2 regions of the Actinoplanes sp. NPDC004185 genome follow, and region 1 is predicted to be linked to the other one. Evidence: riboswitches for the same ligand, from Rfam matches in the RefSeq annotation. Region 1 holds a riboswitch; the other holds the start of a gene.
What was found. A riboswitch is a leader RNA that binds a small molecule or an ion and turns the genes downstream of it on or off. The one in region 1 is predicted to bind thiamine pyrophosphate.

Region 1 (6,929 bases):
TCGGCTGCGGGCCGGCAGCAGGCCACGGCCCAGCTGGAACCGCCCGAAGTCGTGCTGCGAGCAGGCGCCCGATGAGCAGTAACGTGGCACCTGTGCCGACGAGCGGCTACGAGGCGTACGAGGCGGCCGGCGAGCTGCTGCGCGCGCTGTCCGCACCGATCCGGGTGGCGATCGTCGCCGAGCTCGGCGCCGGCGAACGCTGCGTGCACGAGCTGGTGGAGAAGCTGGGCGCGCCGCAACCGCTGGTCTCGCAGCACCTGCGGGTGCTGCGTGGCGCCGGCGTGGTGCGGGGTGCACGGCGGGGCCGCGAGATCGCATACTCACTCGTGGACGAACACGTCGCCCACATCGTCGCCGACGCCGTCAGCCACGCAAGGGAAGGGTCATGATCGACTGCACCGAGCGACGCCTGGCCGCGGCGCGCCGCGGACCCGAGCCGCGAGGGCCAGGAGAGCATGACGAAGGAGGCGCAGCATGAGCGAGGACAGCGTTGTTGTCCGGAACACCAAGCAGCGCAGTGCGGTCAGCGCCGTTCTCGCGGACGCCGAGGGTTTCAACAGCGCCCAGGAGTTGCACGCCATCCTGCGTGAGCGGGGCGAGCGGGTCGGCCTGACCACGGTCTACCGCACGTTGCAGGGTCTCGCCGACGCCGGCGAGATCGACGTGATGCGCCCGCCCGGCGGCGAGCACCTCTACCGCCGGTGCAGCCAGGGCCACCACCACCATCTGGTCTGCCGGTCCTGCGGGCGGGCCGTCGAGGTGGAGGGCCCGGCGGTGGAGACCTGGGCGGACAAGGTCGCCGGCCGGCACGGCTTCGTCGATGTCTCGCACACCATGGAGATCTTCGGTACGTGCCCGGAGTGCGCGGCGAAGCGTTCCTAGCCCGCGCGTGGGACGCTGTCGCGCGTGAAGATGTACGCCGACCGGCTGCCCACCGCCGTCCGCCAGCTGCTGACCGATCTCCTCGTCGTGTTCTGGGTCTACGCCTGGATCCGGGCCGGTCTCTGGGTCAACGACATGGTCGAGAAACTCGGCGTACCGGGCCAGAAACTGCAGGAGGCGGGCACCGGGATCGCCGGCAACCTCGGCGACATCGGCGGCAAGGTGGGTCGGGTGCCGCTGGTCGGCGACGACCTCACCGCGCCGTTCAACAGCGCCGCCGACGCCGCGAAGTCGATCGCCGAGGCCGGCCGCCAGCAGCAGGAGGTCGTCGACAATCTGGCGCTGACCATGGCCCTGCTGATCGTCGCGGTCCCGCTGGCGCTGGTGCTCTTCCTGTGGCTGCCGAAACGGCTGCGGTGGATGCGCCGCGCCGCGGTGGCCGTCCAGGTGCGCACCGAGCCGGCCGGTCAGGACCTGCTGGCGTTGCGGGCCCTGGCCAGCCGGCCGCTCAACGAGCTGGCCAGGCTGGGCCCGGACATCGCCCAGTCCTGGCGCAACGGCGACGCCGCCGCGGTGCAGGCCCTGGCCGCCCTCGAGCTCAAGGACCTCGGGCTCAAGCCCGCGAAGCCTCGCTAGGTTCGGCGGCGTCCTCGGCGAACTCCTCGTCGGCTTCCTCGTCGTCATCGTCGACCCAGTTGCGGCGGGCCCACGGGACGGCGGCCCAGAAGGTCAGGAAGAACAACGCGGCGATGCCGGTCAGGATCAGCGCGACCCAGATGTTGGTCAGATAGTCGGTGATCAGCAGCACGCTGCTGACCATCGAGATGAGCATGAAGGCCAGGCCACCGGTGGCCATCTTGTGCGCGTAGCGGACCAGCTCGGGCTTGCGGCCCTGGCGGAACAAGGCCCGGTGGAACGCCACCGGCGAGATGATCATCGCGGTGGCGGCCGCGGCGGCCAGCAGCGCGACGATGTAGGTGTCCTTCTGGAAGTCGGTCGTCTTCGGGAAGCCGTTGCTGAAGGGCAGAGTCAGCAGAAACGCGAAGAGGATCTGCACACCCGTCTGGGCCACGCGCAGCTCCTGCAGCAGGTCGGCGAAATTACGGTCCCACCGCTGCTTCTCGGTCTCGTGCTTGTTCCGTCGCTTCTCGGCGGCCATCGAACCTCCATCTCGGTGGAGGAGAGGTTGCCCGAAGGTGAACGGCGTCAAACGCCGATGCGGGCCAGCGCCACGTCGGCCAGCGCGCGCGGCGCCTCCTCCGGGATCCAGTGGCCGATCCCCCGCAAGGTCACCAACCGGTAGTCGGCCTCCACCCAGGTGGCGGTGGCCAGCGCGGCCGGTTGGCCGACGACCGGATCGCCGTCGCTCCACACGTACGTCGTCGGCACGGTGACCTTGCCGACCTTGGCCAGCTGCCCGCTGGACAGGGCGCGGTACCAGTTCAGCGCGCCGGTGAGCCGGCCCGGCTCGCGCATGGCCGTGGCGTAGAGGCCGGCCCGGGCGCCGATCGGGCGCATCATCTGACGCAGCGCCGTACCGCCGGCCCCGAGCAGCAGCCGCTCCGCGACCCGCGACCGGAACACCCCCATGTAGGCGAAGCGCAGCTTCTGCGACGGCTGGTTGTGCAGGGCGACGCCGAGCCCGCGCGGGTGCGGCACCGACACCGCGGTCAGGGTGCTGACCCGGTCCGGGTGCCGGGCGGCGAGCAGCCAGCCCACCTGCGCACCCCAGTCGTGGCCGATGACGTGCGCCTGGGCGACCCCGAGCGCGTCCAGGACCGCGACCGCGTCGGCGGTCGGCTCGTCGAGGCGGTAGTCGGCGACCGCGGCGGGGCGCGCGCCGGGTGAGTAGCCGCGCTGGTCGAGGGCGTACGTGCGCAGCCCGGCCGCGTGCAGCCGGGGCAGGATCAGGTCGAACTCGCGATGGTCCTGCGGAAAACCGTGCAGGAGGAGCACCGGTGCACCGTCGGCCGGGCCGCCCTCGTACACGTCGAAGGTGAGACCTCGGGCCTGGATCTGCATGTGACGCCTCCTACGCTGTCCCGTACGCCCGTACGGTGTTAGCGTTCATCGAAACACAAGCACCGAAACAAACAAGCAATCCGACAGGGGAGCGCACAGCGCTGAGAGTGCGGGTGACACCGCAGACCCTCGAACCTGATCTGGGTAATGCCAGCGCAGGGAGCTCGGTCTTTCTCCAGCCGCGCCATGTCCGGGAGACGTCCCCGGCCACGGCGTCGCGTCTCCTCCCGGTACGAGCTGGGAGGCACATCACATGAAGCACCGTTGGCGCACCATCGACATCGTCATCGCCTCGATCATCGCGGTCGCGTTCGGGGTCATCTTCTGGGCCTGGGGCCTGCTCTGGAACGGCCCGGCGGACGCCATCCCGCTGCCCGGCCGGGCCATCCTGTACGGCGTCTGGCTGGTGCCGGCCGTCCTGGGCGCCCTGGTCATCCGCAAGCCGGGCGCCGCCTTCTACACGCTGACCCTGGCCGCCCTGGTGTCCGTCGCGCTCGGCACGAGCTGGGGCTGGACGCTGGTGCTGCAGGGACCGATCGAGGCGGCCGCGGCCGAGCTGGTCTTCGCCGCGTTCGCGTACCGGGTGTGGAACCTGCCGGTGGCGGCGCTGGCGGCGGCCGCGGCCGGGATCGCCGCGTCCGTCTACGACGCTTTCGTCTGGTACGGCGGGATGTCGTGGGCGACGTTGCGGCTGCCGTACATCGCGATCACGGCGGTCAGCTCCCTGCTGGTGGCCGGCCTGGGCAGCATCCTGCTGGTCCGGGCGCTGGCCCAGACCGGCGTGCTGGACCGCTTCGCCTCGGGCCGCGAACGCGCCGCCGTCTAGTCATGACCGATTGCACCGAGCGTCGTCTGCCGGCGGCTGGCGACGGCTGGGACCGCGAGGGCCATGAGGGCATGACAAAGGAGGGCTGACTATGGGTGAGCTGGTCCTGCGGGGGTTCGGGTGGCGGCACGCCGGTCGTAAGGCGTGGGCGGTGCGCGGGGTCGACCTGCGTGTCGCGCACGGCGAGCGGGTGCTGCTGCTCGGGCCGTCCGGGGCCGGCAAGTCCACGCTGCTGGCGGCGCTCGCCGGGCTGCTGCCCGAGGATTCCGGCGAGTCCGAGGGCACGGTCGAGATCGACGGGCTCGACCCGCGCAAGGCCCGCGAGCGGGTTGGCATCGTCTTCCAGGATCCGCAGACCCAGCTGGTCATGTCGCGCAGCGGCGACGACGTGGCGTTCGGGCTGGAGAACCGGGGCGTACCGGCCGGGGAGATCTGGCCGCGCGTCGACGAGGCGCTGCACCGGGTCGGCTTCGGCTACGGCCGGGACCGCCCGACCGGGGCGTTGTCCGGCGGTGAGCAGCAACGACTGGCGCTGGCCGGCACCCTCGCGTTGCGCCCGGGCCTGCTGCTGCTCGACGAGCCGACCGCCAACCTCGACCCGGCCGGGGCGGCGCTGATCCGGGCCGCGGTCGCCCGCGCGCTGGGCGACGACACCACGCTGATCATCGTCGAGCACCGGGTCGCGGAGGCGCTCACGCTCGTCGACCGGGTGGTCGTGCTGGAGCCGGGCGGCGGGGTCCGGGCCGACGGCCCGCCGGGCGCGGTCTTCGCCGCGCACGGCGACCGGCTGGCCGACGAGGGGGTCTGGGTGCCGGGTCACCCGGTCGCCCCCAGCCGGGCCGTGACCGGTCCGGGTGCCCCTCTGGTACGCGCCACAGCCGCCTCCCTGCGCAACCGCCTCGCGCCGACCACGCTGGCCGCCCACGAGGGCGAGGTGCTGGCGGTGACCGGCCCCAACGGCGCGGGCAAGTCCACCCTGGCGTTGCTGCTCGGCGGGTTGCTCAAACCCACCTCGGGCACGATCGACGCCGCCCCGGGCGGGGCACCGCACCGGTGGCGGGCGGCCGAGCTGACCACCAGGATCGGCTCGGTCTTCCAGGACCCGGAGCACCAGTTCGTCACCCACCGGGTCGCCGACGAGCTGGCGCTGGGCCCGCGCCGGATCGGGCGCCCGGAGGCCGAGGTCCGCCGGGTCGTCGACGACCTGCTGCAACGGCTGCGGCTGGAGAAGCTGGCGGGCGCCAACCCGTACACGTTGTCCGGTGGCGAAGCCCGGCGCCTGAGCGTGGCGACGGCCCTGGCCACCGCGCCCCGGCTGCTGGTGCTGGACGAGCCGACGTTCGGCCAGGACCGGCGCACCTGGATCGAGCTGGTCGACCTGCTGGCCCGGCTGCGCGACGACGGCCACGGCATCGTCGCGGTCACCCACGACGACGATTTCGTGGCGGCGCTCGCCGGCTCCGTCCACCGCCTGGAACGGGCCGCATGACGCTCACCCTGCCGACCTTCGAGGCCGGCACGGCACCGCTCGCCCGGCGCAACCCGGTCGCCAAGCTCGCCGCCGCCCTGCTGTTCAGCGCGCCGCTGATCGCCACCCTGGACCCGCTGACCCCGACCATCGCCCTGGCCGTCGAGCTGGCGGTGCTGCCGCTGTTCGGGATGCGCTACGGCACCCTGTTCCGGCGGGCCTGGCCGCTGGTGCTCGCCGCCGGCGGCATCGTGATCACCCTGGTGCTGTTCGCGGCCGAGCGCACCGGGGCCACGGTGGCGACGCTCGGACCGTTCGAGGTGACCACCGGAGTCCTGGTCACCGCACTGGGCATGGTGTTGCGGGTCTTCGCGATCGCACTGCCGGGCATCATCGTGTTCGCCACCACCGACCCCACCGACCTCGCCGACGCCCTGGTGCAAAACGTACGGGCGCCGGCCCGGTTCGCGATCGGCGCGCTGGCCGCGTTCCGGCTGGTGCCGCTGCTCGGCGAGGAATGGCAGATGCTGAGCCTGGCCCGCCGGGCCCGCGGCATCGACGCCGGACGCAACCCGGTGGCCAAGCTGCGGCTGTTCGTGTCGACGGCCTTCGCCCTGCTGGTGGGGGCGCTGCGGCGGGGCGGCCGGCTGGCGGTGGCGATGGACGCGCGCGGCTTCGACGCGGGCACGCCGAGGACGTACGCCCGCCGGCAGACCTTCGGCCGCGCCGACGCCATCCTGATGGCCGGCGCGACGCTGGTGTCGGCGGCCGCCCTGACCACCAGCGTCCTACTCGGACTGTTCCGGCCGATCATCGGCTGAGCACTTCGCCGGCGGAGGCCGCCGGTCGCCGAGCTGTGTGTCGGTGTTCCGACTGGTGGTCCCGGACCGGGGCCGATCGAGCCGATCAGGCGACCCCGAAGGGCTGCCTGCGGCCAGCCGCCGGTGCCGGGCAGCCGTCAGACTCGGTCAGGTGAAGGATCCGGACGGCATCTCCGCTCCCGCGTCGGCGTTCTCCCTCGCGGGTGCCACCCGCTCCGCCGTCGAGCGGATCGCCCCGGCGGAACTCGGCTTCCTCGACGACGTGCTGGCGGCGTGGGAGCGGCAGGACCTGGCCCGGCAGCGTGGCCGCCGCCGGGCCGCAGCCGGAGCTGTCGGCCTCGGGGTCGACGTCACGCTGGTCACCGAGGCGGTGATCGCAGTACTGACCGGGGCGGCGACCGAAGTGCTCGGGGCGGTCGCCACCGACGCGTGGGGCCGGCGCCCGCGGTGGCGGCGCGGTGGCCGGACGACACGGGAAGCCGTGGCGCAGCACCAGCTGCCGCTGACCGCTGGGCAGGCCGATCGCCTACGGGACGCCTGCCGCCGGCACGGCCTTGCTCTCGGGCTCACGTCCGAGCAGGCCGGTCTGCTCGCCGACGCCGTGCACGGCGCGATCGAGGACCCGGACCAGCGATGAGGCGGCCCACCGGCCACCTCCGGTCGATGTACGGGCTGCTCTTCGTGCTGCTCGGCGCCATCGGGCTGAACGCGGGCTGGATCGCCACGATGGCGTACGGGATCGGCGAGCACGCTCTCTTCGACGCGTGCATGACCGACGCCGGCACGTTGTGGCCGGCGACCGACCTCGCCGCGGCGGAGGCGACCCGCCGGCAGCTCGGCGCATGCCTGCGCCCGGTGACTCTGCCCTGGGCGCTGATCATGCTTGCCGGCGCGGTGGCCGCGTACGCCC
Region 2 (6,929 bases), on a different contig from region 1:
GTGCATGGGCACGTGACCCGGCCCCTCGATCATCACCTGCACCCCGTGCTCCCAGGCGACGTGCGTCAGCTCCCCGAGCGTGCGCAGCTCGGCGAACTGCGCCGCGTCGTTGGCGTCCGCGATGGACCCGGGGCGCAGCCCGTCCCCCAGCGAGAACGTCACGTCGTAGCGGGCCAACAGCGAGCACAGCTCCGCGAAGTTCTCGTAGAGGAAGTTCTCCCGGTGGTGGGCCAGGCACCAGGCCGCCATGATCGACCCTCCGCGCGACACGATGCCGGTGACCCGGTCCACCGCCAGCGGCACGTACGGCAGCAGCACCCCGGCGTGCACGGTCATGTAGTCGACGCCCTGTTCGGCCTGCTCGATCACGGTCTCCCGGAACACCTCCCAGGAGAGCTTCACCGGGTCGCCGTCCACCTTCTCCAGGGCCTGGTAGATCGGGACCGTGCCGATCGGCACCGCGGAGTTGCGCACGATCGCCTCGCGGGTCTCGTGGATGCGCTTGCCGGTGGACAGGTCCATGACGGTGTCGGCGCCCCACCGGGTGGCCCAGGTGAGCTTCTCGACCTCCTCGGCCACGGACGAGGTCACCGCGGACGTACCGATGTTGGCGTTGATCTTCACCAGGAAGCGCGACCCGATGATCATCGGCTCGATCTCCGGGTGGTTGACGTTGGCCGGCAGCACCGCGCGCCCGGCCGCGATCTCCTCGCGGACGACCTCGGGCTCGACGTTCTCCCGGATCGCGACGAACTCCATCTCCGGCGTGACGATCCCGGCCCGGGCGTACGCGAGCTGGGTGGGCCGGGTGCCGGCCAGCGGCGTGCCTGGACCGGCCACCGGGGCCACGTCACCACGCTCGGCGATCCACGGCCCGCGCAGCGGCGGCAGGCCGACCTCCGGGTCGCTGCCGGGACCGGACGTGTCGTACAGCCGGACCGGCGGGTTGTCCCCGGTCAGGTCGATCTCGGCGAACGGCACCCGCAGGTCCGGACGGGAGCCCTCGACGTACACCTTGCGCCTCATGGTTCCTCCTATATAGGGGCAAACAGGGCGGCATTCGGCAGCACGGAACCGCCGATCGCCGGTACAGCCGGTCAGTCGTCTGTCAGTGGGAGAAGCCGAAATGGTCCAGGGGGCCCGGTCCCGCGCCGAGCTTCCAGTCGCGCGAGCCGGCGAGGGCCCGCCCCACGTAGTCCTTCGCGGCGCGCACGGCGACCGGCAGCGGATCGCCCTGGGCCAGCCGCACCGCGATCGCCGACGAGAAGGTGCACCCCGAGCCGTGGTTGTTGCCGCTGGGCACCGGGTCACCGTCGAGCACGGTGGTCACCCCGTCCGCGTGCAGCACGTCCACGGCGGATTCGCTGCCGGTGACCACGACGGCCCCCGGACCGCGGGCCGCCAGCTCGGCGGCCGCGCCGGCCGCCTCGGCCACCGTCGTCACCCGGTGACCGAGCAGGGCGCCGGCTTCCTGCCGGTTCGGCGTCAGAACGCAGCGGTACGGCAGCAGCGGCGTGACCGCGTCCACTCCGGACAAGCGACTCCCGCTGGTGGCCACCAGCACCGGATCGACGACGAGGTTGGGCAGCTCACCGACCCGGGACGCGATGAGCTCGGCCACCGCGGGGTCCCCGATCATGCCCACCTTCACCGCATCGGGCGCCAGATCCATCAGCACCGCGTCCAGCTGGGCCGCCACCACGTCCACCGGCACCGGATGGATGGCCGTGACGCCGAGCGTGTTCTGGGCGGTGACCGCCGTCAGCACCGAAACGCCGTAGACCCCGAGCGCGGCGAACGTCTTGAGGTCGGCCTGAATCCCGGCCCCACCCCCACTGTCAGAGCCCGCGATGGTCAGCACCACCCGCGGCGTCATGCCCGCACCCCTGCCGACGCCTGCGCGAAGGCCCGGGCCAGGCCCCGCGTGACGGACTCGGGATCTTCTGCGCCCATCACCGCACCCAGCACCGCGATTCCGCGCGCCCCGGCAGCCGCGCAAGCAGCGGCCCGCTGCGCCGAGTGCACCCCACCGAGGGCCAGCCACGGCACCTCACCGGCCAGGGCCGCCGCCCGATCCGGCCCCAGCGCGGGCCCATAGCCGGGCTTGGTGGGCGTGGGATACATCGGCGACAACGTCACGTAGTCCTCAGTGGACAGCTCGGGCACGCCATGGCAGGAGCGGCCGACCAGGCTGACACCCGGCGGCACGAAATCGGTGGCCGACAGGTGCACGGCGTCGCCACCGAGCGGATCGGGGCCCGCGATCACGAGTCGTCCCACCGGAACCACCGCGCGCAGGCTCTCCGCGAGGGCGTACCTCTCGCCGTACCCCAGGTCTTTGTCGCGGAGGATGACCCACTCGGCGCCGCCGCGGACCGCGGCCGCGACCACCTCGACGAGCGGCCGCGCCGCGAGCCGGCGGTCGGTGAGCACGACGACGCCCGACGGGATCACCATGCCGGCCGCCCTTCGTCCGATGTGGACGCGAGCGCGTGGTAGCGCTTGGGGATCCGGCCGGCGCCGAAGGCCAGTCGCCCGGCCTCGACGGCGTGCCGCATCGCCGCGGCCATCCGCGCCGGATCGACGGCCCGGGTGACCGCACTGGCGATCAGTACGGCGTCACAGCCCAGCTCCATGGCCAGCGCCGCGTCCGAGGCGGTGCCGATGCCCGCGTCCAGCACCACCGGCACGTCCACGCTGTCGCGGATGAGCCGGATGTGATGGGGGTTGGAGATGCCCAGTCCCGACCCGATCGGCGCCCCGGCCGGCATCACCGCCGCGCATCCGACGTCGGCGAGCCGGCGCGCGAGGATGGGATCGTCGCTCGTGTACGGCAACACCTGGAACCCGTCCGCGACCAGCCTCTCGGCCGCCCGCAACAGCTCGACGCCGTCCGGCAGCAGGGTCCGCTCGTCCCCGATGACCTCCAGCTTCACCAGATCCGTCTCGAACGCGTCGCGGGCCAGGTGGGCGGCCTTCACAGCGTCGGTCGCGGTGTAACAGCCGGCCGTGTTGGGCAGGATACGCAGGCCCAGCCGGTCGAGCATCGGCAGCAGACCGGGACCCGCGGCGTCGACCCGGCGCAGCGCGACGGTGACCATTTCGGTGCCCGAGGCGACGATCGCCGCCTCGAGCGCGGCGAGGCTCTCCGCCCCGCCGGTGCCCAGGATCAGCCGGGATTCGCCGAACATCTCAGCCTCCCTGCGCCGCGGTGAGAACCTCGACCCGGTCGCCGTCCCGCAGCCGGGCGGCCGGCCACGACGAACGCGGCACGACCTCCCCGTTGACGGCGACCGCGACGCCGCGCCGGGCAGCGGTCAGCTGCTCGACCAGCCCCTCGACGCTGACCACATCGACGTCGCGGGCGGTGCCGTTGACGATGACCTTCATCCGAACCTCCCCGGTGCGAACGCGTCCAGCTGTGGCGCCGACTTCCCGGTCGCCACCAGTTCGGCGATCAGATCGGCGGTGACCGGGGCGAGCAGCACCCCGTTGCGGTGGTGCCCGGCCGCGACGACCACGCCCGGCCCGTACGCGCCCAGCAGCGGCGCGTTGTCGGGGGTGGCCGGCCGGTGCCGGACGAGCGTCTCGACCAGCTCGCACTCGCCCAGGTCGGGCACGAGATCGGTGGCGGCGCGCAGCAGGTCGAGCACCTGCCCGGCGGTCACCGTGGCGTCCACCCGTTCCTCCTGGGTGGCGCCGACGACCACCTCACCGTCGGCGCGCGGCACGAGGTAGACGTGCCGTCCGTCGGCCCAGCCGCTGACCACGTGCCGCAACAGTCCGGGCTCGCCACGCAGCCGCAGCACCAGCCCTTTCACCGGCCGCACGGGCAGCCGGGTCAGTGCCGCCGTACCGGATCCCGCCGCGACCACCACGGGTCGCGAGGCCGGGAGGTCCACCACTCGCTCGCGCACGATCGCCGGGCCCAGGGCGACCCGCAGCGCTGCGACGACCCGCCGCGGATCGACCTGCCGGTCGTCGGGAGCGTGGGCACCGCCGCGCAGCCGCGGTGATAAAGCCGGTTCCAGCTCGCGGATGGCGCTGGGCAGCAGCGGGCTCACCCCGAGGCCGTGCTGACGGCGGTATTCCCACAGCCGTCGCGCCTCGGCGAGGTCGTCGGCGGTCAGGGCGACGCTCAGGGTGCCGACGGTGTCGTAGCCGACGTCGATGCCGGTCTCGCGCCCCAGCTCAGCGGCGAAGTCCGGCCACCGCGCGGCCGAGTCGACCAGGAGCCCGGTCAGCGCCTCCTGACCGAATCCGGCCTCGCCGGCCGGGGCCAGCATGCCCGCGGCCGCGTACCAGGCGCCGTCGTCGCCGCCGCTGTCGTGGACGGTCACCGTCAGCCCGCGCTGCGCGCACCGCCACGCGATCGAGAGCCCGATGATGCCGCCACCGACGACCGTGACCTCGGTGCTGCTCATGCCAGCGCCCGCAGCAGATCCTCGGTCGCCCGGCCCGGGTCGGCCGCGGCGGCGACGGCGCCGACCACCGCGACCGCGGCGGCTCCGGCGCCGAGCAGCGACCGCGCGTTGCCGGCGGTCACTCCCCCGATGGCGACGATCGGGGTGTCCGGTACGGCCGCGGCAACCGCCCCCACCGCGTCCGGCCCGAGCGGAGCCGGCAGTCCGGTCTTGGTGGTGGTGGCGAAGGCGGGACCGACCCCGAGATACGAGGCGCCGGCCCGCCGCGCCGCGCGGGCCGCAGCGACGTCCCGACAGGTCGCGCCGAGCACGCCCACCGGCCCGAGGACCTTGCGGGCCACCGCCACCGGCAGATCGGCGGCGCCCACGTGCCCACCGTCCGCGCCGACCGCCAAGGCCACGTGCAGCCGATCGTTGACCAGGCACAACACCCCGTACGGGCGGCACAGCTCCAGGACGGCGTCAGCCAGGTCGTACGCGTCCCGGTCGCTGACGTCGTCCTCGACCCGGACCTGGATCGCCAGGCGGTGGCCGGCGTCCAGCCGCCGCGCGGCAGCAATGGCGGCGGCCACGACGGTCAGCGGCTGCCGGCCGGGGCGGGCGTCCGTGATGACGTGCAGGTGCGGAAAGGCAGGGCCCACAACACACTCCTCCCTGCGCCGGCATGACCCGGATCAGGTTCGACGGTCGGGGGCCGCGACAGCCCCCCTCTCAGCCCGGTGCACCGGACTCCCGTGGGGTTGGTTCCGAGCAGACCGTAACCCCGCGGCCCGCCGCCCGTAAACCCCTGCGTCGCTCCACTGTGGGTGGTCGCGTCGTGACTCAGAGCCCGCACGCTGCGAGAAAGGGCCCAGAAAATTCATTTCCGCCGAGTTCCCCGCGTGGGCAGGATCACCGTCGTGACCATCGATACCCGAAGTGAACCGCCGCAGGTGGCGGACGAGCGGGCCACCCTGACCGGCTTCCTGCAACGCCAGCGCGAAACTCTCGCGATGAAGTGCGCCGGGCTGACCCCGGCCCAGCTCCGCGAGCGGGCCGTCGCGCCGTCCGGGCTCTCCCTGCTCGGCCTGGTGCGGCACCTCACGCAGGTCGAGCGCAGCTGGTTCCGGGCCGTGGTGAACGGCGAGGACTGCGCGCCACTCTGGGCTCGCCCCGGGTCCGGCGTCGTGGATTTCGACGCCGATGACGCCGACCCCGGGGAGACGTTCGCGGCCTGGCGGGCGGAATGTGCCCGCTCCCGGTCCATCGTGGACGCCGCCGGATCACTCGACGACGTGGGCCACCACGGCACGGAACCGTTCTCGCTGCGCTACGTCCTCACCCACATGATCGAGGAGTACGCCCGCCACAACGGCCACGCCGACCTGCTCCGGGAACGCCTCGACGGCGCTACCGGCGAGTGATCGCCGGTGGCTAGCGGACGTCCCAGACCGGTTCGGGAGTCTCGACGACCTCGCCGTCGCCCTGGAAGAGGATGAAACGGTCGAAGCCCCGGGTGAACCAGCGGTCGTGGGTCACCGCGATCACCGTGCCCTCGAACGCCTGCAGCCCCTCCTCCAGCGCCTCGGCCGACGCCAGGTCCAGGTTGTCCGTGGGCTCGTCGAGCAGCAGCACGGTCGCGCCGGACAGCTCCAGCAGCAGCACCAGGAAACGGGCCTGCTGGCCGCCGGAGAGGGTGCCGAAGAGCTGATCGCCCTGGGCCGCCAGCTCGTAGCGGTTCAGGGCCTTCATGGCCCCCGCCCGGTCCATCCCGGAACGGTGGTCGTCACCCCGCCAGAGAATCTCCACCAGGGTACGTTTCAGCAGCTCCGGCCGGTCGTGCGTCTGCGAGAAGTGACCCGGCCGGACCCGCGCACCGAGCCGCGCGACACCGTTGTGGGCCACGTGGGCCAGCGGTGCCCCGTCGACCGGCTTGTTGTCCACGTCAGGGGCGGTGCCGCCGGCCGCCAGCAGCCGCAGGAAGTGCGACTTGCCCGTGCCGTTGGCGCCCAGCACCGCCACCCGGTCGCCGTACCAGATCTCCAGGTCGAACGGGAACGTCAGATTTTCCAGCTCGAGCCCGGTGCACATCACCGCGCGCTTGCCCGTACGCCCGCCGCGCAGGTTCATCCGCAGCGACTGCTCCTTGGGTGGCAACGGCGGTGGCCCGGCCTCCTCGAACTTGCGCAGCCGCGTCTGCGCCGCCTGATACCGCGACGCCAGCCCGTCGTTGTACGCCGCCTTGTTCTTCAGCGTGAAGACCAGCTCGCGCAGCTTCTCGTGCTCCTCGTCCCAGCGTCGGCGCAGCTCCAGCAGCCGTTCGTGGCGGTCGGAGCGGGCCTCGTGCCAGGACGCGAAGCCACCGGGATGCGTCCATGCGCTGCCACCCTCGACGGCCACCACCCGGCTCGCCGTCTGGGCCAGCAGCTCCCGGTCGTGCGAGACGTAGAGCACCGACTTCGTCGACTCCTTGAGCCGCGCCTCGAGCCAGCGCTTGCCGGGCACGTCGAGGAAGTTGTCCGGCTC

Region 2: it holds a riboswitch for thiamine pyrophosphate, as region 1 does, so the genes downstream of both, thiE (thiamine phosphate synthase) here and ACWEOZ_RS23930 (ECF transporter S component) in region 1, are expected to answer to the same signal.

The regions. Positions count from the first base shown of each region.
Region 1 is NZ_JBSGFR010000023.1:133,412-140,340, reverse strand. Features, by position in the region: gene ACWEOZ_RS23960 (metal ABC transporter permease) at 1-75, shown strand, start outside; gene ACWEOZ_RS23955 (ArsR/SmtB family transcription factor) at 72-389, shown strand; gene ACWEOZ_RS23950 (Fur family transcriptional regulator) at 475-882, shown strand; gene ACWEOZ_RS23945 (hypothetical protein) at 913-1,518, shown strand; gene ACWEOZ_RS23940 (DUF6328 family protein) at 1,496-2,041, opposite strand; gene ACWEOZ_RS23935 (alpha/beta fold hydrolase) at 2,089-2,904, opposite strand; TPP riboswitch at 2,980-3,084, shown strand; gene ACWEOZ_RS23930 (ECF transporter S component) at 3,158-3,730, shown strand; gene ACWEOZ_RS23925 (ABC transporter ATP-binding protein) at 3,822-5,219, shown strand; gene ACWEOZ_RS23920 (energy-coupling factor transporter transmembrane component T family protein) at 5,216-6,019, shown strand; gene ACWEOZ_RS23915 (hypothetical protein) at 6,171-6,656, shown strand; gene ACWEOZ_RS23910 (M48 family metalloprotease) at 6,653-6,929, shown strand, end outside.
Region 2 is NZ_JBSGFR010000012.1:38,767-45,695, forward strand. Features, by position in the region: gene thiC (phosphomethylpyrimidine synthase ThiC) at 1-1,026, opposite strand, end outside; gene thiD (bifunctional hydroxymethylpyrimidine kinase/phosphomethylpyrimidine kinase) at 1,109-1,876, opposite strand; gene ACWEOZ_RS14415 (thiamine phosphate synthase) at 1,873-2,457, opposite strand; gene ACWEOZ_RS14420 (thiazole synthase) at 2,451-3,191, opposite strand; gene thiS (sulfur carrier protein ThiS) at 3,193-3,390, opposite strand; gene thiO (glycine oxidase ThiO) at 3,387-4,424, opposite strand; gene thiE (thiamine phosphate synthase) at 4,421-5,044, opposite strand; TPP riboswitch at 5,059-5,170, opposite strand; gene ACWEOZ_RS14440 (DinB family protein) at 5,324-5,827, shown strand; gene ACWEOZ_RS14445 (ABC-F family ATP-binding cassette domain-containing protein) at 5,838-6,929, opposite strand, start outside.